Regions from separate parts of the Polaromonas potterensis genome, predicted to be linked through region 1. Evidence: riboswitches for the same ligand, from Rfam matches in the RefSeq annotation. Region 1 holds a riboswitch; each other region holds the start of a gene.
The links. Region 1 has a riboswitch for thiamine pyrophosphate ahead of R6254_RS06535 (LuxE/PaaK family acyltransferase). Riboswitches for the same ligand answer to the same signal wherever they lie in the genome.

Region 1 (9,648 bases):
GCTCACCGGCGGCACCGCCGGACTGACCGTGCCACCGGCCAAAATTTTTGGCGCGGCGCTGGACACCTCGTTCCGGCTCTATTGGGTGATCGTGCCGGTCACGCTGCTGATGTTGCTGGGCGCGGCGAATCTGTTCCGCACACGTGTGGGCCGCGCCTTCATCGCCATCCGCGACCGCGACATTTCGGCCGAGGTGTTGGGCATTCCGCTGCTGCGTTACAAACTGCTGTCTTTTGGCCTGTCCTCGTTTTACGCCGGTGTGGCGGGTGGCCTGTGGGCTTACTTTTTCCGCGTGGTCACACCCGAGAGTTTTCCGCTGTTGATGTCCATCTTTTTTCTCGCTGCGATCATCGTCGGCGGCATGGGCACCATCCTTGGCGCCATCCTGGGCGCGGTGTTCATGACCATGGTGCCCGAGCTGCTCAAGCTGGTGGTCGACCTGTTGCCCGGCGGCACCGAGCTCACGGTTTTTCTGTCGCCCGTACGCACGATTATTTTTGGTTTGCTGATCATTGGATTTCTGGTGTTCGAGCCGCAGGGGCTCGCAGAAGTGTGGCGGCGTATCCGCCGATTTTTTCACCTGTGGCCATTCCGTAATTGATGCCCTGCCGGCCACCGGGGTAACGACAACCATGAAGGAGACAAACATGCAGAAATCCCTGACTTCGCAACGCCGCCGCTCGCTGCTGCTGGCCGCCGGCGCCACCCTGGCCGCTCCCCTGGTCGCGCATGCCCAGGCCGGCGGCGAAGACATCGTCATCGGCGGCTCGATTCCCATGACCGGCGTGTTTGCCTTCGCCGGTGTGGGTATCAACCTGGGCATTGGCGACTACGTGAAGATGGTCAACGACGCCGGCGGCATCAAGGGCCGCAAGCTGCGTTATGTGCCCGAAGACACCGGCTACAAGGTCGATGTGTCGGTGGCTGCGTACAAAAAAATCACCAGCCAGAACAAGGTCAACCTCTACTACGGGGACTCCACGGCTTTTTCCAAAACCATCAACCCCGAGCTGGAGCGCACCGGCACCACGCTGATGACAGGTGCCTCTTTCGCCACCGAACTCAACGACCCGAAAAAATATCCCAATCAGTTCCTGGTCGGCCCCGACTACACCGAGATGTTTGGCATCCTGCTCAAACACATCGCCAAGGAAAAGCCGGGCGCCAAGGTCGCATTTGTCTATTCCGACTCCGAGTTCGGCCGCGACCCGATCGACTCCAGTGAAGCGCTGGCCAAGAAGCTGGGCCTGACGGTGCCTGTGAAAATCATGACCCCCGCCGGCAGCGTGGACGTGTCCACCGAAGTCATCAAGTTACGCCGCGCCGCGCCAGACTACACCATCTTCCACGGCTACATCCTTGCGCCCATCCCCGAGTTCATCACCCAGGGCAAACAAATGGGCATGACCAGCAAGTGGATGGGCACCTTCTGGACCATGGACAGCTCCACCGTCATGAAGATGGGCGAGGCCGGTGATGGGTTTATGGGTGTGATGCCTTACCGTTATTACTACGACACCTCGGCCAAGTCGCCCATGCTGGACAAGATCCGCGCTTTGCGCCCCGAGTACCAGAGCACGGCCTACATCCAGGGTTTCCTCGCCGCCATGTTGTTCACCGAGTCGGCCAAACGTTGCCTGGACGCGGGCAAACCGCTCACCGGCAGCAACCTCAAGGCCGCGCTCAACAGCATCAAGGACTTCGACACCGGTGGCCTGATCGGCGTGCCCATCACCATCAAAGGCAACTCGATTCCTGTGGGCCGCGTCTACAAGGCCGACATGAAGACACAAAAAATGGTCGCCGCCTCCGACTGGATCGCGCTCTAAGTTGCCATGAGCTTGCCGCACACGGACCACGTCCTCGAAGTCAACAACATCGAGGTCATCTACAACAAGGTGGTGCAGGCCTTGCGTGGCCTGTCGCTGGCCGTGCCGCGCGGCCAGATTGTGGCTTTGCTGGGCAGCAATGGCGCCGGCAAGTCCACCACCCTGAAAGCGATTTCGGGCCTGCTGGCACTGGAGGACGGGGCGCTGGAGAGCGGTAGCGTGTTGTTCAACGGCCAATCCACGGCGCGGCTGCAGCCTCAGCATTTGGTGCGTCAGGGCCTGTCACATGTGATGGAAGGGCGGCGCGTGTTCGAAGACCTCACGGTCGAAGAAAACCTGGTCGCCGCCACCTACGCGCTGACCGGCCGGCCGGAGCTCAAGCCTGACTTCGACCTGGTCTACAGCTATTTCCCGCGCCTGCACGAGCGGCGCAAAGGCCTGGCCGGTTACCTCTCGGGCGGCGAGCAGCAGATGCTGGCCATAGGCCGGGCGCTGATCGCCCAGCCGCAACTGATCCTGCTCGACGAACCCTCGCTGGGCCTGAGTCCCAAGCTGGTCGAAGACATCTTCGGCATCATCGCGCGTATCAATGCCGAGCGTGGTGTGTCCATGTTGCTGGTTGAACAAAACGCCACCGTGGCGCTGGCCGTGGCGCACAGCGGCTACATCATGGAGAACGGAAAAATTGTCATCGACGGCACGGCCGAACGTCTGGCGAGTGACCCCGACGTGCGCGAGTTTTACCTCGGCATGGGGGGGGGCGGCGAGACCCGCAGCTTCAAAAACATCAAACATTACAAGCGCCGCAAGCGTTGGCTGTCATGAAGCTTCCCGAATTGACGCTCCCACAGATGCTGCGCGAACGCGCACGGGCCATGCCCGAGCGTATTGCCATCCGGCAAAAAGACTTCGGCATCTGGAAACCGTTCACCTGGGACTGTTATTACCGGCGCGCCGGCCATTTCGGCCTGGGCCTGCGCGGCCTGGGTCTGTCCGACGGTGGCCATGTGGGGGTGTTGTCCGAGAACCGCATTGAATGGGTGCTGGCGCAGATGGGCGCGGGCCTGATAGGCGCCGTAGCGGTGGGGGTCTACCCCACCAGCCCGTCGCCCGAGGTGGCTTATGTGGTCGCCCACGCCGACATTGAAATCATGGTCTGCGAAGACCAGGAGCAGACCGACAAGGTGCTCGAAGCGCTGGACCAGTTGCCGCGCCTGCGCAAGATTGTGGTCATGGAAACCAAGGGGCTGCGCAGCTTTGCGCCCGAGCTGCGTGGCCTGATCGTGAGCTTTGACGAAGTCGAAAAAGCCGGCGCCGCGGCCGGCCAGCCCGCGCTGATCGACGCCGCCCTGGCGCGCCAGAAACTGGACGACATAGGCCTGATGATTTACACCTCGGGCTCCACGGGCAAACCCAAGGGCGCGATGATTTCCTACCGCAATATCCGCGGCGTGGTGCCCGGCATCCTCGAGCGCCTGGGCATCACGGACCAGACCACGCACCTGTCCTACCTGCCGCTGTGCCATGTGGCCGAACAGATGTTGACGACCTTTGTGCCCATGTACACCGGCGCCCAGGTCCACTTCGGCGAATCCATACGCACGGTGCAGGAAGATCTGCGGGAAATTGCGCCCACCTTGTTTCTCGGTGTGCCGCGCATCTGGGAAAAATTACACGCCAGCATCAGCATCAAGCTGCAGGAAACCGGCGGCCTGCGCCGCAAGTTGTTCGACACGGCGTATGCCGCCTGCCAGCCGCTGGCCGAGAAGCCGCGCAGCGCCTGGAGCCTGGCCGACAGGTTCACCTTCGGGGTCAGCTACTGGGCGATCTTTCGCGCCTTGCAAAACTTCATCGGCCTGCGCCAGGTGCGTATCGCCCTGACCGGTGCGGCGCCGATTCCGCCCGACGTGGTGCGCTTCTTCCGCGTGTTGGGTGTTCCGCTGATCGAGGTCTACGGCTTGACCGAATCCACCGGCATGGTGCTGGGTCATGATCCGCGTGACGTGGTGATTGGCACGGTGGGCATCCCCATCTTGGGTGTGGAGCATCGCATTGGCGAACAGGGCGAACTGCAATTACGCGGCGACATGGTGTTTGCCGGTTATTACAAAAATCCCGAGGCCACGGCCGACAGCATTCGGGACGGCTGGCTGCATACCGGTGATGTGGTGCGCGAGGAGCGCGGCCAGCTCAAGATCGTGGACCGCCTGAAAGACATCATGATCACCGCGGGCGGCAAAAACCTCACACCGTCCGAGATCGAAAACACCATGAAGGGCAGTCCTTACATCAAGGAATGTGTGATCGTGGCCGAGGGGCGCAAGTTTGTTGGTGCGCTGGTGATGATTGACTACGAGACCGTGGGCAAATGGGCCGAGGCCCAGCGTATTGCCTTCACCCACTTTCGTTCGCTGGTCGAGCTGCCGCAGGTGCGTCAACTGATTGATGCCGCGATTGGCGAGGGCAACCAGCGCCTGGCCCAGGTGTCGCAAATCCGCAAGTTTCATTTGTTGACCAAGGAACTGGACCACGACGATGGCGAAGTCACCGCCACCATGAAGGTGCGGCGCTCCAGCATCTACAAGACCTACGCGGCCGAGATCGAGGCGCTGTACCACTAGGGTTTTGGTCAGGCGCGCTGGCGGTGGACCCGGCGGCCAATCGCGACAGCGGTTTTGATGTTGCGGGTGACAACAGGTCGGCCGGCTATTTTTACAAGCATTTCAGGCCACCAGCCCTTATCCAGCGGGCGCAAACAGCTATCAATAGGGTAGCGATCCATGTGCCTCCGCCACCCGCCGGTGTCTGTGGCGGGGGCCACATACGCTTGACCCTGCTGGCATCTGCCTGGGATGCGCCGTTTGGCCGCGCCGGCCGCATTCCGCTAGAATTTGACCTGCTCCGGGGTGCAGCCTTGCTGGTGACAGCAAGGGTGGCTGAGATGGTCAGAACCAAACCCGCGAACTTGAATCGGTTCATACCGACGTAAGGAGAGCTGCCAGACACCCCCAGTGGGCGTGGCACATCTTTCGGAGCACTTGTTTTTCAACAGGCAACCGAAAGTGTGACGCATGGCTTCTTCTCCTTTGATCGCTGACCTGCAGGCCTACCTGGCCGCCGACCACCCGTCAGAAGACGCGTTTGAGTCACAGGCCCTCGCGTTGTTCGCCCATCAATACCAGAACAACCTGCCTTTCCAGCGCTTTTGCCAGCAACGCGGCAAAACCCTACGCACCGTCAAAAGCTGGCGCGACATCCCGGCCGTGCCCATCAGTGCGTTCAAGGCGCTGACCCTGAGCTGCATCCCTGCGGAGCAGGCCGAGCGCACCTTCATGACCAGCGGCACCACGCAGGCCGAGGTCAAGGGCAAACACCATCACCCGACACTGGCGGTGTATGACGACTCCATGATCCGCAATTTCCGGCAACGTTTCATGCACGGCAGCGATCAAAAAATCCGCATGGGCCTTTTGTTCCCGGATGAAAGCTTGTTGCCGAATTCTTCGCTGGCCCACTACCTGGCGCTCGCGCTGCGTGAGTTCGGCACGGACGGCAGCCACTACCTGCTGACGCAAGACGGCCTGGACCACACGCGCCTGATCGCCGAGCTGGAAAATGCACAGCAGAGCGGCGAGCCTTATGCGCTGCTGGGTGCGAGCTACAGCTTTGTGCACCTGCTGGATGAGTTGCAGCGCCTGGGCAAAACCTTTGTCCTGCCGCCGGGCAGCCGTGTGCTGGACACCGGCGGCTTCAAGGGCCAGTCGCGCGAGCTGTCCATGCCGGATTTTTATGCGCAGCTTTCTGGCGTGCTGGGCATCGCCGCCAGCCAGTGCATCAACATGTACGGCATGACCGAACTGAGCACGCAGTTTTACGACGCGGGCAACGCCGTGCTGCCGTCGGTCAAATCCGGTCCGCACTGGATTCGCACCCGCGTGGTCGAACCCCTGAGCGGCGAGGAACTGCCGCGCGGCGAGCAGGGCATTCTGGCGCACTGCGACCTGGCCAATTTCAATTCCGTCACCACCCTCCTGACCGAGGACGTGGGGGTCGCGGTGGACGGCGGCTTTTTGCTGTTGGGGCGTGCAGAGGGCAGCGCGGCCAAGGGTTGTTCGCTGGCGGTGCAGGCGTTTTTGCAGGCGGCCACGGCATGACACTGCTGCGCGAAACCGCTGGCTACCTGCCGGGCCTGCAAGCCGGGGACGTGTTGTGGCAGACGCTGAGATTCGAGGGCAAACACGACACGCTGGAGGTCGCGGTTCCCGTCCTGACGCAAGAACAGACGGTGGCCCTGATGGCGCGGGTGCGGAGTGCCAGCCGTTCGTATTTGAAGTCGCTGACGGTGGCGCAAATCATTGACATCATCGACCGCGCCATCGCACGTTTGCTGGACCCGCAAGACCCCTGGCGGCAAAAGGCCAACACCTTGTTGCCGCTGGTGACGGGTTACGACGCTGACATGGTGCGTCTCGGCCTCACGGGTTACCTGAAAACATTCCGCAAGCCGCAGCTCCAGCGTTTCCTGGTCGAAGACTTCGGCAACCCGCAGCTGCTGGACGACTTTGCGCCGCGCGCCAAGGGCGGCTTTTCCAAAGCCTTCGGTGCCGATGTGGCGGTGCATGTCTGGGCCGGCAATGTGCCCGGCCTGTGCCTCTGGAGTTTGATCTCCGGCCTGCTGGTCAAGTCGGGCACGGTGGGCAAGGTGGCCAGTGCCGAGCCGCTGCTGGCCGGTTGGATGGCGCAGTTGCTGGTCGAAGTGAATCCGGGGCTGGCCGACTGCCTGGCGGTGGTCTGGTGGAAAGGCGGGGACGAGGCACGTGAGAGCTTATTTTTCAAACACGCCGATCTGGTGTTGGCCTACGGCGGCAACACCGCGCTGGAACAGCTGCGGCGCCAGGTGCCCATCAGCACGCGGTTTCTGCCCTTCGGCCACAAGCTCAGTTTTGGCATCGTCGCCAGGCAGGCGCTGGATGCGCGCAAGGCCATCAAGACCGCCCAGCAGGCCGCTTACGACGTGATGCGTTACGACCAGCAAGGCTGTTATTCGCCGCATGTGTTTTACGTGGAGCGTGGCGGAAAAATCAGCCCCGATGAATTTTCGCGTTATCTCGCGCATGAACTCTCGGCCTTTGAAAAGAAATACCCACGGCGCACCCTGAGCTTGTCCGAAGCGTCCGACCTCGCCGGCTGGCGCCAGGCGGAAGAATTCGTGAGCCTGTCGCCAGAGGGCCCGGATGTGGCGGGGGAGGGCGACTGGACCGTGGTCTACAACAACAGCTTGCAGCCGCTGGCCCCCAGCGCGCTGAACCGCAGCATACGGGTGGTGGCGGTGGACCAGCTGGCCGACGTGCTCCCGCTGCTGGCACCGCACCGGGCTTTCCTGCAAACCGTGGGTGTGGCTGCCGCGCCGCGCGAGCTGTTTGCACTGGCCGAACAACTCGGCCGCGCTGGCGTGACACGTATCTGCGCGCTGGGCCAGATGAGCTCGCCCGAGGCCGGTTGGCACCATGACGGGCGCTTCAGCCTGCTGGATCTGGTGCAGATGGTGGACGTCGAGGTATCGGCGGAAGCCGCCTCGGAAACCTTCGCGCCTTATGTCGACTAGGGCCGCCATGACTTTTCTCGACATGCGTGCGGTGAGTTACAGCTACCCGGCTTACCCGAATGTGGTGAGCCAGGTGGACTGGCAGATTGCGCGCGGCGAGGTGCACAGCCTGGTCGGCCGCAGCGGCTGCGGCAAGACCACGCTGCTCAAGCTGGCGGCGGGCCTGTTGCGGCCGGATGCCGGACAGATCAGCGTGGACGGGCAGGCGCTGTGCAAGCCGGGTAGCCAGCTGGGCTTTGTCTTCCAGGCGCCGACCTTGTTGGAATGGAAGACGGTGATGGACAACGTGTTGCTGCCGGTCACCTTGCAACGCAAACCCCTGCCGGCCGATCGGACGCGTGCCGACGAGCTGCTGTCCCTCATGGGGCTGTCCGGTTTTGGCGAACGGTTTCCGACCGAACTGTCGGGTGGCCAGCAAAGCCGGGTGGCCATCGCCCGTGCGCTGCTGCTGGCGCCTTCGCTCTTGCTGCTGGACGAGCCTTTCGCCGCCCTGGACGCGATCACGCGTGAAGAGCTGCAGGACGACCTCCTGAGCATCTGCCGCCTGGCACACACCACGGTATTTTTCGTGACGCATGACATCACCGAAGCGGTCTACCTGGCCGACCGGGTGGCCGTGATGAGCGAGGGGAAAATCACCGAAGACCTGCCGGTTGATCTCCCCTGGCCGCGTCATCACGACCTGCGCTACGGCGCGGCCTTCAACACCCTGTGCGCCCGGGTGCGCCATGCGATGGATGGGCTGGTGTCATGTTGAGTCAGCGCCTGAGTCGTCTGGCGAGCGGGGCGCTGTTTGTCGCCCTGGTGCTGGCCTGGGAACTGCTGGCGCGCGGCTCCCGCCTGTCGGCCCTGGTGTTGCCGGCCCCGTCGGTGATCTGGGATGCCTTGTGGACCGGCCTTCGCAGCGGTTATTTCTGGCCACACCTGCTCCACACCGGCAGCGAGTTGTTGCTCGGTCTGGCCATCGGGACTGCCGCAGGTTTGCTGGGCGGCATCGTGATGGGTGAGTCGGCCTTTCTGCGGCGCCTGCTGTTTCCCTATGTGGTGGTGAGCCAGGTGGTGCCCAAGCTGGCGCTGGCACCGCTGTTCATCGTCTGGTTTGGCTTTGGCATGACCTCGACCGTGGTGATCACGGCGCTGATCTGCTTCTTTCCCCTGATGGAAAACATGCTCACCGGCCTGCAGCAGGTGGACCCGCGCAAACTGGAGCTGTTTCGCATGCTGGGCGCCACCCGCCTGCAAACCCTGCTGCGCCTGAAGATTCCTTCGGGCCTGCCGGTCATCCTGGCCGGCTTTCGCGTGGCGGTGGTGCTGGCCCTCGTGGGCGCGGTGGTGGGCGAATTTATTGGCGGCAGCAAAGGTCTGGGTGCGCTGATCATTGCCTCGCAGGGAATGATGGACACACCCCTGATGTTTGCCGTGCTGCTGCTCATCACCGTGCTGGGTTTGCTCGTTTATCAATTGGCCATCGGCCTGGAGCGGTTGCTGCTCTGGCCTCATTTAAAAAATCAGACAAGGACTCAAACATGAAGCGCATCACCTCTCTTCTTCGCGCCGCGGCCGCCACGGCTTTGCTGGCCTGCGGCATGGCACAGGCCGCCGACAAAGTTGTCGTGGCCGGCTGGAGCCAGCCCATCACCGAGATCACCAACCTGCTGGTCGAGGAAGACAAGGGTTTCTTCAAGGCCAAAGGCATAGACCTCGGCTACGTGCCGGGCGCCGGCGGCGGCGACGCGATCCGCAACATGCTGACCGGCCAGGCCACCGTGGCCTTTACCGACCCGGGCTCCTTTTTTGCCGCGCTGGACAAGGGCGAGAAGCTGCGCGCGATTTATGACATTTACCCGCAAAACGTGTTCAACGTGGTCTCGCTCAAAGGCAGCAACATCACCCAACCGGCCGACCTCAAAGGCAAGAAGATCGGTGTCTACAGCCTGTCCAGCGGTACGCGGCAAAACCTGCTGGTGCTGCTGCAACAAGCCGGCCTGACCGAAGCCGACGTCACCATCGTGGTGACCGGCCTGCTCAACTTCGCGCCGCTGATGCAGGGCCAGGTCGATGCCACCGCCGCCACCGACACCGGCCTGCTGGTCGGCCGGCAAAAAGGCCTGGGTGAGGTCCATGTCATGGCGGTGCGTGATCATTTGAATATTTCGAGCGACCTGTTTGTGGTGACGGAGGCGACATACCAGGCCAAAAAAGACGTGCTCAAAC
Region 2 (9,648 bases), on a different contig from region 1:
GCATGTCGTGCAAGACCAGCACCTGGCCAGCGGTTCCCACGCCAGCGCCTATGCCTATGGTGGCGCAATGGTTCAGCTCGGTCGTCAGCGCCGCCGACAAGGCGGCCGGCACCATCTCCAGCACCAGCATGGCCGCGCCGGCCTGCTGCAGCGCCAGCGCCTGGTTTTTCAGCGTGGCGGCGGCTTCGTCGGATTTGCCCTGCACGCGGTAACCGCCCAGGGCGTGTACGGTTTGTGGCGTCAGGCCCAGATGGGCGCAGACCGGAATGCCGCGTTCCACCAAAAAATGCACGGTGTCCGTTGTCCAGCCGCCGCCTTCGAGCTTGACCATATGGGCACCCGCCTGCATCAGCACCACGGCGCTGCGCAGGGCTTGTTCTTTGGACTCGTGGTAGCTGCCAAAGGGCAGGTCGCTGACCAACCAGGCCGTGGCTTGGGCGCGGCGCAGGCCGCGGGCCACACAGTCGGTGTGATGCAGCATGGTCTCCAGCGTCACGCCCACGGTGCTGGTCAGGCCCTGGCAGACCATGCCCAACGAGTCGCCGACCAGAATACATTCCACGCCGGCCGCATCGGCTACCGCCGCAAAGGTGGCGTCGTAAGCGGTGAGCATGGTGATTTTTTCGCCCTGCGCATGCATCTCGCGCAGACGCGGCAGGCTGATGGGTTTGCGCGCAGCCGGTGACGGCGCGGCGGGCAGGGTGCCATAAGGGCTGGCGGCCGGCGGGTTGACGGGTTTCGGGTTCATGCTTGTGCCTCCGGTGCCGAACGTGTCATGCCGAGCCGATCAAGCAGCGCCACGTCGGCGTCCGTGTCGGGGTTGCCCGTGACCAGCAGTTTGTCGCCATAAAAGATTGAATTGGCGCCGGCCAGAAAACACGGCCTGTACCGCATCGCCCATTTGCTGGCGGCCAGCCGACAGGCGCACCCGCGCCGTCGGCATGGTGATGCGCGCCACGGCAATGGTGCGCACAAATTCAAACGGGTCCAGGTCGGCCTGGTCGGCCAGCGGCGTGCCCTCGACCTTGACCAGGTTGTTGATGGGCACGGACTCCGGGTGGGGCGTGAGGTTGGCCAACTCGGCCACCAGGCCGGCGCGCTGGCGCCGGGTTTCGCCCAGGCCGACAATGCCGCCGCAACAGACCTTGACGCCGACGTTGCGCACGCGCGCCAGCGTGTCGAGACGGTCCTGGTAGTCGCGCGTGCTGATGATGTTGCCGTAGAAGTCGGGCGCGCTGTCCAGGTTGTGGTTGTAGTAGTCCAGTCCGGCCTGTTGCAGGGTCTGCGCGTGGTGGTCTTCCAGCATGCCTAACGTGGCGCAGGCTTCCAGGCCCAGGCTTTTGACGGTGCGGATCAGCTCGGCGACCTTCTCGACGTCGCGGTCCTTGGGCGAACGCCAGGCTGCACCCATGCAAAAACGCGTCGCGCCCGCATCCTTGGCGCGCTGGGCGGCGACCAGCACCTCGGCCGGCTCCATCAGCTTGCTGGCCTCCACGCCGGTGTCGTAGCGCGCCGCCTGCGGGCAGTAGCCGCAATCCTCGGCGCAGCCGCCGGTCTTGATGGACAGCAGGGTGGCGAACTCGACGCGTGTGGGATCGAAGTTGTCGCGGTGCACGGTCTGCGCGCGGTGCATCAGCTCGGGGAAGGGCAGGTTGAACAGCGCTTCGATGGCCTCCACGCTCCATTTTGAAGCGGCTTGTGGCTGGGTGGGCGCGGCCTGGCGTGGGCGGTGCAGGGTGACGGGTTGTTCAAATACGCTGGACATGGCTTTCATTCTTGAGGTGGGACAGATGCGACATCTGTGGTCTGCCGGAATGGCACAGCCGGCTCACAGGCCTTGGACTGCAATCGTGGAGCGTTCTTCCTTGATGCGGTTGGCCTCATCGACAAACACCAGCTTGGGCTGGAAGCCCGCCACCTGGTCGGCCGATAACTGGCCAAAGGCCGCAATGATGACGAGGTCACCCACCGAGGCCTGGCGGGCCGCCGAACCGTTGATGGAAATGGTGCCGCTGCCGCGCTGGGCACGGATGACGTAGGTCACAAAACGTGCGCCGTTGTTGATGTTCCAGATGTGGATTTGTTCAAACTCGGCAATGCCGGAAGCTTCCAGCAGGTCGTCGTCGATGGCGCAGGAGCCTTCGTAGTGCAGCTCGCACTGGGTCACGGTGGCGCGGTGGATTTTTCCGGCGAGAAGGGTGCGTTGCATGGTGTCCTGAAGAGTCAAGAGGTCAGAGAAAGGGTCGATTTTGGCAGCAGCGGCGCCAGGCTTGGCGGCAGCGTTCTGCCACGCTGGATGGCTTGCTGCAATTGTGCAATCGCGGTTTCGGGCGATGCTGCTGCCGTGATGGCGCTGATCACGGCCACACCGGCAACGCCGCATCGCGCGGCTTCTTCGGTGCGTGTCACGTCCATGCCGGCGATGCCGACCACGGGTGTTGGCAGCAGTGTCCGCCAGTAAGCCAGGTTGCCGTTGCCTTGGGGAATCCAGGGCATGTCTTTGGCAAAGGTCGGATGGATCGGGCCGCAGGCGATATAACTGGGCTGCAGCGCCCAGGCGCGGCAGACTTCCCAATAGGCATGGGTGCTGATGCCCAGTCGCAGCCCGGCAGCATGGATGGCGGCCAGGTCGGCGATGTGCAGGTCTTCCTGCCCCAGGTGGAGGCCGTAAGCGCCTTCTTCGATCGCGAGTTGCCAGTGGTCGTTGATAAACAACTGCGCGCCGGCGGCGGTGGCGGCGCGAATGCTCTGGCGGATCTGCGCGCGCACAAAGTCGCGGTGTTCCGGCGCCTCGGCGTCCTTGATTCGCAACTGCACGGTGCGCACGCCGGCGGCGACCACACGTTCAATCCAGTCGGCACTGTCGACCACGGCGTACAGGCCCAGGTCGACATCGCTGAGCGCTGCAAAGCTACGGACCGTTGTGGGCACTGGCAGGCTGAAGTCCGGCAAGTTTCGGCTGTGTTGGGCAAAGTCGGGGCGGGGCAGGGCCGTCCCTTGGCTCAAGGCATCACTTCTCGCCATGCAGGCCAGGATGATGGCCTCCATGGCGACAAAACCGCACGCCAGCGCTTGGGCTGCGGTATCGGCGAACACATTGTTCGCATCGGGGTGGGCGGGCGCTTCGGCAGACGTGGCGGACCGGCTCAACCAGCCGCTGGCCTGCGGCGTGTCGGCATAGTCGGCCTCGTCGCCGGTGATCACAACGGCCTCGCATGCTGAGGCGCGCAAGCTGGCTGCGGCTTGTGCTATGGCTTCTGGGTTGTCCAGCGCCGGCAGGCCCAACAGCGTGGCCGCTTCGCTGCGACTCAGGCAGAGCAGGGCGGGCCGTCGGGCTTGCCCATGGCCGGACTGCTGCAACAGTTGCTTCAGTTCCCTTGCGTTGTCGGCAAAGGTCCAGACCTGGGGTGTAGGGACGGCGCTCACAGGATGAAGGGCCGGCCCGTCACCGGTGTGGAGGCAACCGCCATGTCCTGCTGCGCCATGATGCCGGCCTCGTAAGCCAGTCGCCCGGACTCGATGCCGAGTTTGAAAGCACGCGCCATCTGTACCGGGTCGCGCGCATGGGCCACGGCCGAGTTGAGCAGCACCGCGTCATAACCGAGTTCCATGGCCTGCACCGCGTCGGCCGGGGAGCCGATGCCGGCGTCCACAATCAGCGGCACGTCGGGCAGGCGCGCGCGCAGGGTGCGCAGCGCATACGGGTTGACCAGCCCCTGGCCGGAACCTATGGGTGCGCCCCAGGGCATGAGGATGCGGCAACCGGCGTCCAGCAGGCGCTGGCAGCTGACCAGGTCGTCGGTGCAATAAGGAAACACTTCGAAGCCGTCGCGCACCAGCTCGGCGGCTGCGGTGACCAGCTCAAAAGGGTCGGGCTGCAAGGTGTGTTCGTCACCAACCACTTCGAGCTTGATCCAGTTCGTGCCGAACAACTCGCGAGCCATCTGCGAGAGTGTGATGGCTTCCCGTGCGCTGCGGCAGCCGGCGGTGTTGGGCAGCAGGCGGGCACCGCTGTCGCGGATCAGTTTGTAAAAATCGTTCTGGGTGCCGCCGCCCGCAGCCAACTGGCGCTTGAGTCCCACGGTGACGACCTCGGCGCCCGAGGCCGCAATCGCTTGCTGCAAGGCTAAGGGCGAGGGGTAGCTGGCGGTGCCGAGAAAAAAGCGGCTGCCCAGCTCGACGCCTGCGATGTGAAAAGTCATGTTACTACTAGCCTCCCGTGATGGCCTGGAACGTGAAAACGGCATCGCCTTCCGTCAGTGGTGTGGATGCACGCGCATCGCGCGCAACGAATTCGCCGTTGACGGCGCTGGCGAAGGACTGCGCGGGCTGGCCGCTGGCCGCCAGTGCGTCGGCCAGCGTGCTGCCTGCCGGGACTTGCCGGGCTTCGCCGTTGAGTGTGATGTTGATAGGGTTCATGCCAGATTGTTGAGCGTTTCTTCGACCAGGGCGGGCGCAATCAGCCAGCCGTGCCTGAACAGGCCGTTGATGCGGACCAGCCCAGCGCTTTGTTCGACGCGCGGCAGATTATCGGGCAGAGCGGGGCGCAGGTTGGTTTCCGTGTGAACAATCCGTGCTTCGGCCAGCTCGGGAACAATGCTGTGTGCGGCCGCCAGCAACTCCACCATGCTGCGCAGCGAGATCGGCGAGCGGTCTTCGCTTTCGATTTCGCTGGCGCCGACCACAATGTGCCCGCCCTCGCGTGGTACCAGGTAGACCCGGTGCCGCGGGTGCAGCAGGCGCACCGGCCGCCGCAGCACCACGTCAGGTGCATGCAGCCAGATGATTTCGCCGCGCACGCCTCGCACCTCCGGCGTGAACCCCGGGTCCTGTTCGCTGCGGGCTGGTTCAGGCCGCGCGCCGGTGCCGCGTACGTCGAACACACAGTCGAAGCGGTGTAGGCCTTGCGGCGTGTGGATTTCGCCGGCCTGCAGCCGACTCACCGTCACGCCCCAATGCCAGCGTGCGCCCGCGGCGCTGGCCGCGTGGGCCAGGGCCGCCATGGCCTGCACGGTGTGGATTTGTCCTTCGTGCGGCAACAACCAGGCATGGGCTGCGCCGTGTAGCGCGGGTTCGAGTTCGCGCAACGCCGCGGCGTCCAGCGCCTGCGGCGTGTGACCGGCTGGCGCCTTGTGCTGCAGCAGGTCCACCACGCGGCGGGCTGCGCCTTCGTCGCCGCGGTGGGCGACCAGCAGGCTGCCGCGCTGATGCAACTCGACCGGTTGGCCCAGGGCCGCCACGATGTCCGGCCACAAGGCCAGCGAGCGCAAGCCCAGTGCAAAAACATGGGCGTCGGCCGACTCCAGTTCGGCCGTGGGGCTGAGCATGCCGGCGGCGGTCCAGCCGGCGGCGCGCGGTGCGGCACCCGGACCGGCGGGGGGGGCCTGCGGGCCGGACGCGGGGTCGAAAACCTCGACCGAATGGCCGGCCCTGGCCAGCTCGAAAGCCAGCAGCCGTCCGAGCAGGCCTGCGCCTGCGATGCCGATGTGCATGGTGATGTTCGCCCTTTTCATCGCGGGTTCAAAGTTTCTGGATGGGGATGTACATTTCGCTGCCGCCTTCGCGGAACTCGGCCGATTTTGCCTGCATTCCCTGCGCCAGTGCCGCGGCCTCTCCAATGCCCTGCTGCGCCGCAAACTCGCGCACTTCCTGGCTGATTTTCATCGAGCAGAATTTGGGCCCACACATGGAGCAGAAATGCGCGACCTTGCTGACTTCCTTGGGCAAGGTTTCATCGTGAAACTCGCGCGCGGTGTCCGGGTCCAGCGACAGGTTGAACTGGTCGTGCCAGCGAAACTCAAAGCGCGCCTTGGACAAGGCTTCGTCACGCGCCCGCGAGGCCGGGTGCCCCTTGGCCACGTCGGCCGCGTGCGCCGCGATCTTGTAGGCAATGATGCCCTGCTTGACGTCGTTCCGGTCTGGCAGACCCAGGTGTTCCTTGGGCGTGACGTAACACAACATGGCGGTGCCGAACCAGCCTATCATCGCCGCGCCAATCGCGCTGGAGATGTGGTCGTAGCCCGGCGCAATGTCGATGGTCAGCGGGCCCAGCGTGTAAAAAGGCGCTTCGTGGCAATGTTTGAGCTGCTCGTCCATGTTGGCCTGGATCATGTGCATGGGCACATGGCCGGGGCCTTCGATCATGGTTTGCACATCGTGTTTCCAGGCGATCTGGGTCAACTCGCCCAGGGTGCGCAACTCGGCAAACTGGGCTTCGTCGTTGGCGTCGGCGCCCGAACCGGGACGCAGGCCATCACCCAACGAAAAACTCACGTCATAACTTTTCATGATCTCGCAAATCTCTTCGAAGTGCGTGTACAGAAAGTTTTCCTTGTGGTGGGAAATACACCACTTGGCCAGGATGGCGCCGCCACGCGAAACAATGCCGGTGCGGCGTTTGGCCGTCATGGGGATAAAAGGCAAACGCACGCCGGCGTGGATGGTGAAGTAGTCCACGCCTTGTTCGGCCTGCTCGATCAAGGTGTCGCGGTAAATCTCCCACGTCAGTTCTTCGGCAATGCCGCCTACCTTTTCCAGCGCCTGGTAAATCGGCACCGTGCCTATGGGCACCGGCGAGTTGCGGATGATCCAGTCGCGTGTGGTGTGGATATTTTTGCCGGTCGACAAATCCATCACATTGTCGGCGCCCCAGCGAATCGCCCAGACCAGCTTTTCCACTTCCTCTTCAATGCTGGACGTGACCGCCGAGTTGCCAATGTTGGCGTTGATCTTCACCAGGAAGTTGCGGCCAATGATCATGGGTTCGACTTCGGGGTGGTTGATATTGGCCGGGATGATGGCGCGGCCCCGCGCGACTTCGTCACGCACAAACTCAGGCGTCACAAATGCGGGTAGTTGCGCGCCCATGGGGTTGCCGCGCACGCGGCTGGCCCGTTCGGTGTCATCCAGGTACTCGGCCATCCACGCGCGTTTGGTGTTTTCACGCAGCGCGATGTATTCCATCTCGGGGGTGATGATGCCGCGGCGCGCGTAATGCATCTGGCTGACGTTGGCGCCGACCTTGGCGCGGCGCGGTGTGCGTTGCAGACCGGCAGCCTGGGCACGCAGGGCGGCGATGCGTTGGGCTTCGGGGTCGTGCGGGTCGGTGCGGTCTTCCCGACGCGTGCCATCGTCAACGGCCTGGGCCGTGCGGCCGATGTAAATTTCTGTGTCGCCGCGTGCGGCAATCCAGGGTGCGCGCAAGGCCTGGAGCCCACGGCGCACGTCGATGTCGGCGGCTGGATCGGTGTAGGGCCCGGAGGTGTCGTAAAGCGTGGCGGATTCCCCGTTGCTCAGGCTGACTTCGCGCATGGGCACACGCAGGTCGGGGTGGCGCTGACCGGGCAGGTAAATCTTGCGTGACGCGGGAAAAGGCTCACGTGTCAGGGACAGCAACTGGGCGAATTGATCAGGCGCATTCATCGGGGCATCCTTGTGGTGTGTTGAAACACAAAATGCTCCGAAGGTGTGGCCAAAACCAGCCGGGTGGTTTTGATCGTTGACGGGCAAGCGGAGGTCCGCTGGCTGTCAGCTCTTCTTACGTCGGTACGAACCGATTCAAGTTCACGGGTTTGGCCTGGCCATCTCAGCGGCTCGACCACAATGGTCGGGCAGCACCCCGGAGCCGTTCCATTCTAGTACAGGCGCTCTCGGTGCTCAAACCCCTTTTGTGATCGTGCTGATAGCGTGCCAACCAAAATAGGGGCTGCGAAGCCGCTATGCTTGCCGCCAAGATTTCCTTCCAGCGATGAACCCATGAATGCCTTGTTTGATTTTTCCACCGCCAGTGTTGCTGTCCTTGCACTGGCCGATGTTGAGCGTGCGCTGACCGAAGACCTGGGGTCCGGCGACCTGACCGCCGGTCTGATTGATCCCGCGCGGCGCAGCCACGCCCGCGTGCTGGCGCGGGAGGCCGCGGTGATTTGCGGCCTGCCCTGGGTGGAGGCCACCCTGCAGCGGCTGGACCCGCAGGCCGAACTGATCTGGCATGTGCGTGATGGCCAGCGCTGCGAGGCCAACCAGGTCGTCCTGGAGATCAAGGGCTTGTCCCGCGCACTGCTGAGTGCCGAGCGGACTTTGCTCAATTTTTTACAACTGCTCAGCGCCGTGGCCACACAAACGGCGGTGTACGTGCAGACCGTGCAAGCGGTGCCGGGAAACCGAGCCAGCATTGTGGACACCCGCAAAACCCTGCCCGGCCTGCGGCTGGCGCAGAAATACGCCGTGCGTTGCGGCGGTGGGGTCAATCACCGCATCGGCCTGTACGACGCGGTGTTGATCAAGGAAAACCATATTGCAGCGGCCGGCGGTATCAGCGCCGTGTTGCAACGCACCGCCGAGGTGGCGGGCCGCGCGGCGTTTGTTGAGATCGAGGTGGAGACCCTGGTCCAGTTGCGGGAAGCCCTGGAGGCCGGCGCCCGCATGATTCTGCTGGACAACATGGCCCTGGCCCAGTTGCGTGAGGCGGTGCAGATCACGGCAGGGCGGGCGATTCTGGAAGTTTCGGGTGGTGTGAGCCTGGACACCGTGGCCGGTTTTGCCGCCACCGGGGTGGACCGCATCTCGATCGGGGCTTTGACCAAAGACATCAAGGCGATTGATTTTTCCATGCGTTTTGCGCAACTGTGAGTCCCGGCATGACTGACGTACAAAACCCTGTTCATCCCCTGATCCGCATCGACTACGAACAACCCGCGTGCCCGACGCGTCACGCCTGGGCGCGTGTGCCGGTGGAGCCAGCACCCGATGAACGCGCGGCCCTGAAAGACCAGATTCGCCGCCTGCTCAAAGAGCGCAACGCGGTCATGGTGTCGCACTATTACGTACACCCGGACCTGCAGGACCTGGCCGAAGAAACCGGCGGCCTGGTCAGTGACTCGCTGGAGATGGCGCGTTTTGGCCGGGACCATGCAGCGAGCACGCTGGTGGTGTCGGGCGTGCGTTTTATGGGCGAGACCGCCAAAATTCTCTCGCCCGAAAAAACCGTGTTGATGCCCGACCTGGAGGCGACTTGTTCGCTGGACTTGGGGTGCCCGGTGGACGCGTTCAGCGCGTTTTGTGATGCCCACCCGGACCGCACCGTGGTGGTCTACGCCAACACCAGCGCCGCGGTGAAAGCGCGCGCCGACTGGCTGGTGACCTCGAGCTGCGCACTGGACATTGTGCGGGCGCTGAAAGAGCAGGGCCAGAAAATTCTCTGGGCGCCCGACAAACACCTGGGCGGCTACATCCAGCGCGAAACCGGCGCCGATATGTTGATGTGGAACGGCAGTTGTATCGTGCACGACGAATTCAAGGCCTTCGAGCTGGAGGTGCTCAAAAAAGAACACCCGAAGGCCAGGGTGCTGGTACACCCCGAATCGCCCGCCGATGTGATCGCGCTGGCCGATGCCGTGGGGTCGACCTCGGCCATCCTGAAGGCTGCGCACGAGATGGACGCACCGGAGTTCATCGTTGCGACCGACAGCGGCATGATGCACAAACTGCGCACGCTGAACCCTGGAAAAATTTTCATCGAAGCGCCAACGGCCGGCGAAAGTGCCACCTGCAAAAGCTGCGCACATTGCCCCTGGATGGCGATGAACGGGCTGGCTGGCGTGGCGCAGGCACTGCAGACCTTGAACCCGGAGGTGCATGTGGACCCGGCGC
Region 3 (9,648 bases), on a different contig from region 1:
ATGCCGCGCTTGCAGGCGGCGAAGCGCGCGGGCGCTGCGGCCGGCTGCGTTTTTCACCCATTGCGCCTCATCAAGAATGAGCAGGTGAAACGGCTGCTCCGCCAGTACATCCACATCACGCCAGAGCAGCGGGTAGGTGGTCAGCACGACGTCGTGGTCCGGCATGGCCTGGAATACTTCTGCACGGTCCGGCCCCTGCAACACCAGCAGGCGCAAGCCCGGAGCCATGCGCCTGGCCTCGGCCTGCCAGTTGAACACCAACGAGGTGGGCACCACCACCAGGCTGGGCAGCGTCATCCGGCCCGCCTGTTTTTCGATGAGCAGGTGGGCCAGCGCCTGCGCTGTTTTACCCAGTCCCATGTCGTCGGCCAGGATGCCGCCCAGCTGGTGGGTGCGCAGGTATTGCAACCAGGCCAGGCCCTGAAACTGGTAGGGCCGCAGCGTCACGCCCAGGCCAGCCGGCGCATCCACCGACTTGGGGCCGCCTGCTCCCTGCAGGCGCTGCGCCAGCTCACGCAAACCGGCGTCGCCCCGGGACTGCCAGGCACTTCCCACGCCCGCTCGGGCGGCACCCGAATCGAGCATATCCAGCCGCCAGGCGTCCCACGCCGACAGGCGCAAGGGTCCCTCGGCACGCCGGGGATCGGTCAGCAAATCCAGCATGCTGCCCACAATCGTCTTGAGCAGGGCTGCCGGGACGGCCACCCGTTTGCCACCCGGCGCACGCAAGGTAATCGCCGATTTATCGTCGATGGCCAACACCTGCCGGGCATTCAGCCAGCGGCTGTCGCGGCGCAAGAGGTCGGCCATCATGGGCGCGAGGTCCAGCGTCTGGCCATCCACCTCCACACCGAGCGTGAGCAGCCAGGAGCCTTCGCGCGGCGCCAGGCCCAGGGCTTGCACAACGGGTGGGCGGCCGTGCATGGGCGCGGCCACTTCCTTGCCCAACACCTCGCCGGTGTCGGGGCTGATCACCAGGCGCCAGGCGTCCACCGGCACACTTTCATGGGCAAAACCGGGCCGCACCACGACGGCCCAGCCTTGCGCCTGCAGAGCCGGCAATTGATCCGCCCAGAAATCCGCAAAAGATTCCTCCTGTACCAGCGACCAGAAGACACCATGGCCTGCCTCAGCATCGTCGCTGCGCCACTGCAAGGCATCGGGCGGCACCGGGTGCAGGCCCAGCGTCCACAAGCCATCCATGGCCTCGGCTTCGGCATACAGGTCACGCTGGAAGGCCACGAACCTGCCATAGCTGTCCGCCACGTTTTGGACAGGTGCGGCGCGGCTGTTGAGCACCGTCACCGGCGCCGGGCATTCCCAATACAAGCCACCGTCGAGGGCATAGGTCCAGTCCACCTGCACCACCGTCACCTGCTCGCCGCGCGGGCCAAACGGACCGTTGGGTTTCATGCCCAGCAAACCATCGCCGCGCGTCAGCGTCTGCAAGGTCAGGCGTGGGCGAAAACGGGCAGCAACAACTGGCACGGCGCTCACAGCTGGACGCGCCTTGGCACGTGCCGGAAAAGGCAGACAGGTACAGGAGAACAAACACGCATGGCGCTGATTGTCCATGGGGCCTGCCTGAACCCTGCGTGTGTCTGCTCGCTGCCCCATTCCGGCGTCATTCCTCCGCTACATTTTTAATAGCTGACTGCGCTTACCCTGATTGGGCTAGAGCATTATTTAATGCCTAAAAAGGTCGAAAAAAGCACCTCCTGAGGCCAACAATTGCGGATTTTATAAGCCAAAAAGGCCTGTAACCCAATCAGGATAAGCGCAAGCAGCTATCAATTAAGTAGCATCCTGAGGTTACCTGCACGGCCACCCGAACCAAGCGTGCATTCGCCAGGATCTGGCGTCGCCGCTATTCGATTGAGAAAACCGCTGTGCCATCCAGCCCGCTTTTGAGTGGGTTTTTTCATTCCAAGGGTAATCCCGAATTTTCCTTGAAGACGGGATTGGCAACAATCTGGTCCAACCAATCTGGTTAAACCAATTATGACCACAGCCCTAGACAGCACCCAAGTCCTCTCCCGCATCCTGCCCTTCATCCGTGAGCGCGGTTATGCGGCGGGTGACCGTATTCCCTCGGAGCGCGAACTGGCCGAGCGTTTCAAAATCAGCCGTGGCATCCTGCGGGAAGCGTTGTCGGCGCTGGAAGCCATGCGTGTGATCCAGCGCAAGCCGCAGTCCGGCATCTACCTGCGCGATATCGCCACGGAAGCCTCTGTCGACATGCTGGTCCTCGAATCCGACCTCGGCATGCCGGTGTCGGCAGCAGACGTGAAAGACCTGAACGAATTCCGCTCCATGCTGGAAGTTCAGTCGGTGGGCCTGGCCTGCAGCCGCCGTACCGACGCCGACCTGGCTCGCATCGACGCGGTTTTGACAACCTCCAGAGAACGCCACGCGGCCGGCCAATCCATCAGTGATCAGGACGCGCTGTTTCACATGGCTTTGTGCGCGGCCAGCGGCAACAAGTTGATCCAGCGTGCAGCCAACTCCTTCTGGCTGGCCTCCAAAGCGCGGCGCGCCCAGTATTTCAGCGATCCGGCCAACGGCCTGCGCTCCATCCGGCAACACACAGCCTTGCGGGATGCCGTCGAGGCTGGTGATTCGTCGCGCGCACTCGCCGTGTTGGGCGATCACCTGGGCAATGTGGAGCGCTACTGGATGTTGCATGTCGGCCCCGCCGACCAGGCCAGTCCGCCGACCACGGCCTGACGCCCTTCTTTTCCTCGCCTTCTTTTCACTTTTTTCACGACTGTGTTACCTGCCGTGTCCCTGCCCCGCGTCCTGCTCACCAATCCCATCCACCCCGAGGTGGCCCGCCAACTGGCCGTGCACTTCGACCTGCACCTTGCCAGTGCGACGGATGCGGCCTCGCTTAGAAGCGCCGCGTCGGATGCCAGTTTCATCGTGGTGCGCTCGCCGCTGCCCGAAGATCTTTTTGCGGGCGCAGCTCAACTGCGTGGTGTGGTGCGGCATGGTGCCGGGCTGGACATGATTCCGGTTGATGCGGCCAGCCGCCATGGCGTGGCCGTTGCCAACGTGCCGGCCGTCAATGCCGGCAGCGTGGCCGAATACGCGGTGGCGCAAATGCTCAATCTGGCGCGCCACCTGGCCCACATCAACACCACACTGCGCAACACGTCCTGGGCCGCCGCACGCCAACTGGCCGACGGTGCCAGCGACCTGCAGGGCAAAACGGTCGCGATTGTGGGCATGGGTGCAATCGGCCAGGCACTCGCCCGCATCTGCGCTCTGGGCTTCGGCATGCGTGTGCTGGGCATACAGCGCAGCCCGGCGCCAGACACCGAACTGCTGCATTACATCACCCTGGCCCAAGCCTTGCCGCAGGCGGACTACCTGGTGCTGGCTTGCCCGCTGACCGAAAACACACGCGGCCTGATCGGTGCCACCGAACTGGCCTGCATGAAGCCGGGTGCACGCCTCATCAATGTGGCGCGCGGCCCGGTCGTCGATGAAGTCGCGCTCGCTGCGGCGCTGAGCAGTGGTGCGCTGGCCGGCGCTGCGCTCGACGTGTTCACTACACAACCGTTGCCTCCATCGTCCCCGCTGCTGGGCCTGCCCAATGTGCTGCTGTCCCCGCACCTGGCCGGCATCACGCAGGAAAGCATGCGCCGCATGAGCGAAGGTGTCGCCAGCCAGTTGCTGGAGATGCAAGACGGCCGCCTCCCCCGCCATTTCGTCAACCCCGAAGCGCAAAAGGCCATCCTCGCGCGCTGGTCCCACCTGTCTCAATCATGAAAATCAAAAGTATCAACGCCCGCTGGCTACACGTCCCCATTCCCTACGAAAAACAACACGTGTCCGATTTCGGCCGCGTCGCCTCCTTCGACTCCGTGCTGGTCCGCATCGAAACCGACTGTGGCCTGATCGGCTGGGGCGAAGCCAAGGAAGAGGTCGGCAGCGAGGCCAATAGCCACGGCCTGGTGGCGCTGATCAACCAGAAGTTCGGCCCCGCATTGATCGGCGAAGACCCGCGCGACATCAACCGCCTCTGGGAGTTGATGTACAACGGCTGCCGCGGCCACTACGCGCTGGCGCACGGCCACGTGTTCCCCATCATGGGGCGGCGCGGCGTCTCGATTTCGGCCATCAGCGGTATCGATCTCGCCCTCTGGGACTTGCTGGGCAAACACCTCAACGCCCCGATCTGGCGCCTGCTCGGTGGCCGCAAGGCCGAGCGTATGCCGGCCTACGCCTCGGGTGGCTGGGCCGATGCCGATCACATCGGCGAACAACTGCTGGGCTACGTGGCGCGCGGCGGCTTCAAGGCCGTGAAGATGCGTGTCGGCGTGATCGACTGCGACCCCATCCACTCGGCGCGCCGCGTGATCGCCGCACGCAAGGCATTGGGCCCGGACATCGGCTTGGCCTGCGACGCCCATGGCACTTACACCGTGGCGGAGGCCAAGCGTTTCTGCCGTCTGGTGGAAGACTGCAACCTGTTGTGGTTTGAGGAGCCGGTGACGGCCGACGACAAACGCGGCATGGCCGAGGTACGCGCCGCCACGGCCATCCCGATCGCGACCGGCGAGAGCGAGTTCAACCGCTTTGACTTCCGCGACCTGGCAGAACTGCGCGCGGCCGATATCTTCCAGCCCGACCTGGCGATCTGCGGCGGGATTTCCGAAGCCATGCGTATAGGCGCTATTGCTTCGGCCTGGAACCTCAAGCTGGCACCGCATCTGTGGACAGGGGCTCTGGCCTTTGCCGCCGGCATGCATGTGGCCGCCGCGTCACCGGCCGGCTGGCTGCTGGAGTATTCCGTGGGTGCCAACCCCTTGCTGCAAGAGCTGGCCGAAGAGCAATTCGAAGTCAAGGACGGCCTGGTCGACATCCCCGACCGGCCGGGCCTCGGTATCACGATTCGCCAGGACTTCGTCGACCGCTACGCCGTGGCCTGAACCGCAACCTCTGCTTTTTTCAAATACAACGATAGGAGATTTTCATGTTCACTTCTTCCATGTCGCGCCGACTGGCGCTCGGCCTCTGCTGCGCCAGCCTGGCGCTGGCCTCCGGCCTGGCTGGCGCGCAAAGCAGCTATCCCAACAAGCCGGTCAAACTGGTCGTGCCTTTCGCAGCTGGCGGCACAACCTCCATCCTGGCGCGCATGCTGGCCGAACGCATGGGCCAGCAGATGGGCCAGCCCGTCATCGTCGACAACCGTCCGGGCGCGGGCGGCAATGTTGGCATGGACATGGTGGCCAAAGCGGAACCCGATGGTTACACCATCCTCATGGGGCCCATCGGCCTGGCCATCAACCCCGCCCTGTACGCGAAGATGCCCTTCGATCCGATCAAGGACCTTGCCCCCATCGGTTTGTACGCCGGCGTACCCAACCTGCTGGTGGTGCATCCGGCCGTGCCCGCCAACAACGTGAAGGAGCTGGTGGCCTACGCCAAAGCCCATCCCGGCAAACTCAATTACGCCTCCAACGGCAACGGCACCTCCAGCCATCTGGCCGCCGAAATGCTCAAGTCGGCGGCCGGCGTGGACATCGTCCACGTTCCCTACAAAGGCGGCGGCCCCGCCATGCAGGACCTGATTGGCGGCCAGGTCAGCATGTTGTTTGACCAGATGCCGGCGGTGTTGCCTCAGGTCCAGGGCGGACGGGTGCGCGCTTTGGGCGTTTCCAGCCTCAAACGTTCGGCCGCTGCGCAGGACATCCCTGCCGTGTCCGAAAGTGTGCCGGGCTTCGACATGACGGTCTGGTTTGGATTTCTGGCGCCCAAGGGAACACCGTCAGACATCGTCGCCCGCCTCAACTCAGAAATGAATCGCGCGCTCAAAGACCCGGCCTTCCAGGCGCAGCTCGCCGGTATGGGCGTCACACCCATGCCGAGTTCTTCCGCAGAATTCGGCACCTTCATCCGCCGCGAAATGAGCCACTGGGCCAAAGTCGTCAAGGATTCCGGCGCCAAGCTCGATTGATACGGCACACCTAATCCCTGTTCAGGAGACCCACGATGACGTTTTCTTCTTTCTCTCGTTTGTTAGGTGTGACACTGGCCTGCGCGGCCAGCCTGGGGGTGCCCGCGGTGGCGCAGACCGATTTTCCGAGCAAGGGAATGCGCGTGATCGTGCCCTTCCCGCCAGGCGGTGCATCCGACACCTTGGGCCGCATGGTGGCGCAGCACCTGTCCACGGCCTGGGGCCAGCCTGCCATCGTGGAGAATCGGCCGGGCGCAGGCGGCAACATAGGCGCCGAAGCCGGCGCCAAGGCGCCTGCCGATGGCTACACGCTAACCCTGGCCGCGGCCGGCTTCATGGCGGTGAACCCGTCGATTTATCCCAAGCTCAATTACGACTCGGCCACCGACTTCCAGCCTGTGGCCCTGCTGGTCAAAGCACCTTTGTTGCTGGTCGTCCATCCCAAGGTCCCGGCGCAAAACGCCCGTGAATTTATTGAATTGGCCAAACGCTCGCCTGGCCGCATCACCATCGGCAACGGCGGTACCGGCACGGCCCAGCATCTGGGCGGCGTGAGCTTCGGCTTGGCGGCAGGCGTCGATGTCGGCCACATTCCCTACAAGGGCAGCGCGCCGGCCACCACCGACCTGCTGGGCGGTGTGGTGGATGCGCAATTCGACAACCTGGTCACGCTGGTACCTTTTGTGAAAAGCGGCAAGCTGCGCGCCCTCGGGGTTTCGTCGACACAACGCGTGGCAGCCCTGCCGGAAGTGCCCACCCTGGCCGAAGCCGGATTGCCCGGTTTTGAGGATGGCACCTGGTATGGCATCGTCGCGCCGCGCAACACACCCAAAGCCGTTGTCGACAAGCTCAATGCCGAGCTGCTGCGTATGCTGTCGCAGCCGGACATCAAGGAAAAGCTCCTGTCCATGGGGCTTCAGCCTGCGGGCAACAGCCCCGTGGAGTTTGGCGCGCTGATCCGTTCGGAAATCGGCAAGTACCGCACCATTGTCAAAACCGCCAACGTCAAGATCGACTAAAAAGCAACAGCTGTCCGTTCCGAGGTTAGGCCGCTGGGCGGCCTCTTCCTATAATCGGCCTCGTGCCTGCAAGGGCATATTCGCTAGGGGTGTTGTGCTGTTTTAAAAAACAGCACGACTGAGAAAGTCCCTTTGAACCTGATTGAGGTAATCCTCGCGCAGGGAAGCATGTTTCAGGCGCCGGGCCCTGGGCGTCAGACAAGCCGACCTGCCATTAACGATTGGAATGTTGATGGCTACTAATCCCCCCACTCCCGCCTCTTCCGGCAGCACCAACACGGCGCTCACGCCACAACCCGCCGGCGACCGCTCGTTTGGTTTTCGCGACCACGCCGCGCTCTGGCTCAGCCTGGGCGTTGGCCTGCTGGTCATGCAGATTGGCGCCTACCTGGTGCCGGCACTGGGCGCCCAACAGGCCGCCCTGGTCATCGTGTTCGGCTCCCTTCTGGGCGCCGGGTTGCTGGCCTGGACAGCCAAGGTCGGTTGCGACAGCGGACTGTCCAGCGCCGGCCTGATGCACGCCACCTACGGCAGCAGCTTCGCGCGCCTGCCAGTCTTGCTCAACATCGTGCAGCTCGTTGGTTGGACGACTTTTGAGCTGGTTGTCATGCGCGACGGCACCCTGGCCATTGCGCGCCAGTCTGGCAGCTTCACCAGCGCCATCTGGCCCTTGCTGGCGACTTTGCTGTGGGGCGGCGTGCTGATCGCCCTGCTGTCGGGCTCCATGGTCAAGCTGGTGCGCAAATTCATAGGCCGTTACGGCCTGCCGCTGGTGATTGCCTCGCTGCTTTGGCTCACTTGGCAGTTTCTTGCCAAAGCCAATGCGCAAGGCTTTGGCACTTTGTGGAACCGCCCCGGCACAGGCGGCATGAGCACACTGGCCGCGCTGGACCTGGTGATTGCCATGCCGGTCTCGTGGCTGCCGCTGGTGGCTGACTTTGCGCGCCACGGACGTGACGGCAAAAGCGCCCTGCGCGGCACCTGGCTGGGTTACGCCGTGGCCAATATCTGGTGTTACGCGCTCGGCGTGCTGATCGCCATCACCACACCCAGCACCGACCTGGTCGCGGCACTGTTGCTCGCGCAGGGCGGCCTGATTGCCTTGGGCCTGATCCTGATTGACGAGGTGGACAACGCCTACGGCGACATTTATTCAGGCTCGGTCGCCGGCCACAGCCTGAAACCCCGCTGGAGCGTGCGTCGCTGGGGCATCACCATGGCGGTGGTGTGCACGGCCCTGGCCATGGTTTTGCCCATACACAGCCTGGAGCCGTTTTTGCTGATGCTCAGCTCGGTCTTTATCCCCCTGTACGGCGTGATCCTGGCGCGGCTGGCCGGCCGCTCCGATGTGGCGGCGCTGGTCACAGAACGGCAGGTCAACTACAGCGCCGTGCTGATCTGGTTCACAGGCATCGTCTGTTACCACGCCTGCGCGCAGCTTGCGCCGAGTTGGGGTGCGGCACTGCCGACGCTGGTGTTGACTTTTGTGCTGGCCAGATTTACCAGCGACACGCCGGCAAGAGTCAGCGCAACAGCCTAAGCAAGCGTCTAAGAGTCCAGCGGAACAAGCCGCATGACCTGCGGCGCGTGGCTGTGGTTCAGCGGCCCGCTGCCCGCGCCGGTGCGCACGGCGGCGCCAGCCTCCAGCGCGCCACGCACATAGGCCCGTGCGGCCTCCACGGCCTCAGCCAAGGACAGGCCCAAAGCCAGGTGCGCCGCAATCGCCGATGACAGCGTGCAGCCCGTGCCATGGGTGTTGGCGCTGTGAATACGCGGCGCGCGCATCCAGTGCGGCGCACCGTCTTGTGTGATCAGCAAATCACTGACCACATCCCCCGGCAAATGCCCGCCCTTGAGCAACACCGCCCGCGCACCTTGGGCCAGCAGCTCACGTGCGGCAATTTCCATCGCCTGCTCGCTCTCCAGTGGCCGGCCCACCAGCAAGGCGGCTTCGTCCAGATTCGGCGTGACCAAAGCCGCACGGCCAAACAGTTCGCGCACCAAAGCCGCAATCGCCGGGTTGTCGATCAGCACGGCACCACTGGTCGCCACCATCACCGGGTCCAGCACCACACGCGTAAGCACATGCCGGTCAATTGCCTCGGCCACGGCATGCACGATTTCGGGGGAATGCAACATGCCGATCTTCACGGCATCCACACCAATGTCTTCGACCACCGCATCGATCTGGTCCAGCAGCATTTGCTGCGGCACCCCATGGATGGCGCGCACACCCAAGGTGTTCTGCGCAGTCAGCGCCGTGATGGCCGTCATGCCGTAGCAGCCCAGTGCCGCAAAAGTCTTGAGGTCAGCCTGTATGCCCGCGCCACCGCCGCTGTCAGAACCGGCAATGCTCAGGACGCGAGGGTATTTGAATTCAAAAGCCTGATTTGTCATGGTGCCAATGCTAGCTGCAATACCAGCGCCAGAAATGAAAAAAGCACCTGATGCTTACGCATCAGGTGCTTGAATTCTTGGCTCCTCAACCTGGGCTCGAACCAGGGACCTACGGATTAACAGTCCGGCGCTCTACCAACTGAGCTATTGAGGAATGCAGCCTTAGATTATAGCCATAAATTTTGGCTCTTCTTCGCGGGCCTTCATCTTCTGCTCACAAAAAGTGGAGCGGATGAATCGCTGCGTGAGGTAGTACCATTTGCAGCG

Region 2: linked by a shared signal. The riboswitch ahead of thiC (phosphomethylpyrimidine synthase ThiC) and the one ahead of R6254_RS06535 (LuxE/PaaK family acyltransferase) in region 1 are both predicted to bind thiamine pyrophosphate.
Region 3: linked by a shared signal. The riboswitch ahead of R6254_RS17195 (purine-cytosine permease family protein) and the one ahead of R6254_RS06535 (LuxE/PaaK family acyltransferase) in region 1 are both predicted to bind thiamine pyrophosphate.

The regions. Positions count from the first base shown of each region.
Region 1 is NZ_JAWQLX010000003.1:85,840-95,487, reverse strand. It holds gene R6254_RS06560 (branched-chain amino acid ABC transporter permease) at 1-601, shown strand, start outside; gene R6254_RS06555 (ABC transporter substrate-binding protein) at 648-1,829, shown strand; gene R6254_RS06550 (ABC transporter ATP-binding protein) at 1,836-2,654, shown strand; gene R6254_RS06545 (AMP-dependent synthetase/ligase) at 2,651-4,450, shown strand; gene R6254_RS06540 (hypothetical protein) at 4,459-4,611, opposite strand; TPP riboswitch at 4,722-4,838, shown strand; gene R6254_RS06535 (LuxE/PaaK family acyltransferase) at 4,901-5,983, shown strand; gene R6254_RS06530 (acyl-CoA reductase) at 5,980-7,434, shown strand; gene R6254_RS06525 (ABC transporter ATP-binding protein) at 7,442-8,191, shown strand; gene R6254_RS06520 (ABC transporter permease) at 8,185-8,964, shown strand; gene R6254_RS06515 (ABC transporter substrate-binding protein) at 8,961-9,648, shown strand, end outside.
Region 2 is NZ_JAWQLX010000008.1:104,422-114,069, forward strand. It holds gene panB (3-methyl-2-oxobutanoate hydroxymethyltransferase) at 1-748, opposite strand, end outside; partial or broken gene bioB (biotin synthase BioB) at 745-1,765, opposite strand; gene panD (aspartate 1-decarboxylase) at 1,829-2,209, opposite strand; gene R6254_RS15260 (thiamine phosphate synthase) at 2,224-3,426, opposite strand; gene R6254_RS15265 (thiazole synthase) at 3,423-4,202, opposite strand; gene thiS (sulfur carrier protein ThiS) at 4,210-4,419, opposite strand; gene thiO (glycine oxidase ThiO) at 4,416-5,492, opposite strand; gene thiC (phosphomethylpyrimidine synthase ThiC) at 5,521-7,422, opposite strand; TPP riboswitch at 7,518-7,631, opposite strand; gene nadC (carboxylating nicotinate-nucleotide diphosphorylase) at 7,756-8,628, shown strand; gene nadA (quinolinate synthase NadA) at 8,637-9,648, shown strand, end outside.
Region 3 is NZ_JAWQLX010000010.1:22,811-32,458, reverse strand. It holds gene R6254_RS17225 (DEAD/DEAH box helicase) at 1-1,497, opposite strand, end outside; gene R6254_RS17220 (FadR/GntR family transcriptional regulator) at 2,002-2,727, shown strand; gene R6254_RS17215 (NAD(P)-dependent oxidoreductase) at 2,782-3,774, shown strand; gene R6254_RS17210 (mandelate racemase/muconate lactonizing enzyme family protein) at 3,771-4,937, shown strand; gene R6254_RS17205 (Bug family tripartite tricarboxylate transporter substrate binding protein) at 4,982-5,965, shown strand; gene R6254_RS17200 (Bug family tripartite tricarboxylate transporter substrate binding protein) at 6,001-6,984, shown strand; TPP riboswitch at 7,060-7,166, shown strand; gene R6254_RS17195 (purine-cytosine permease family protein) at 7,217-8,524, shown strand; gene thiD (bifunctional hydroxymethylpyrimidine kinase/phosphomethylpyrimidine kinase) at 8,533-9,381, opposite strand; tRNA gene R6254_RS17185 (tRNA-Asn) at 9,460-9,535, opposite strand.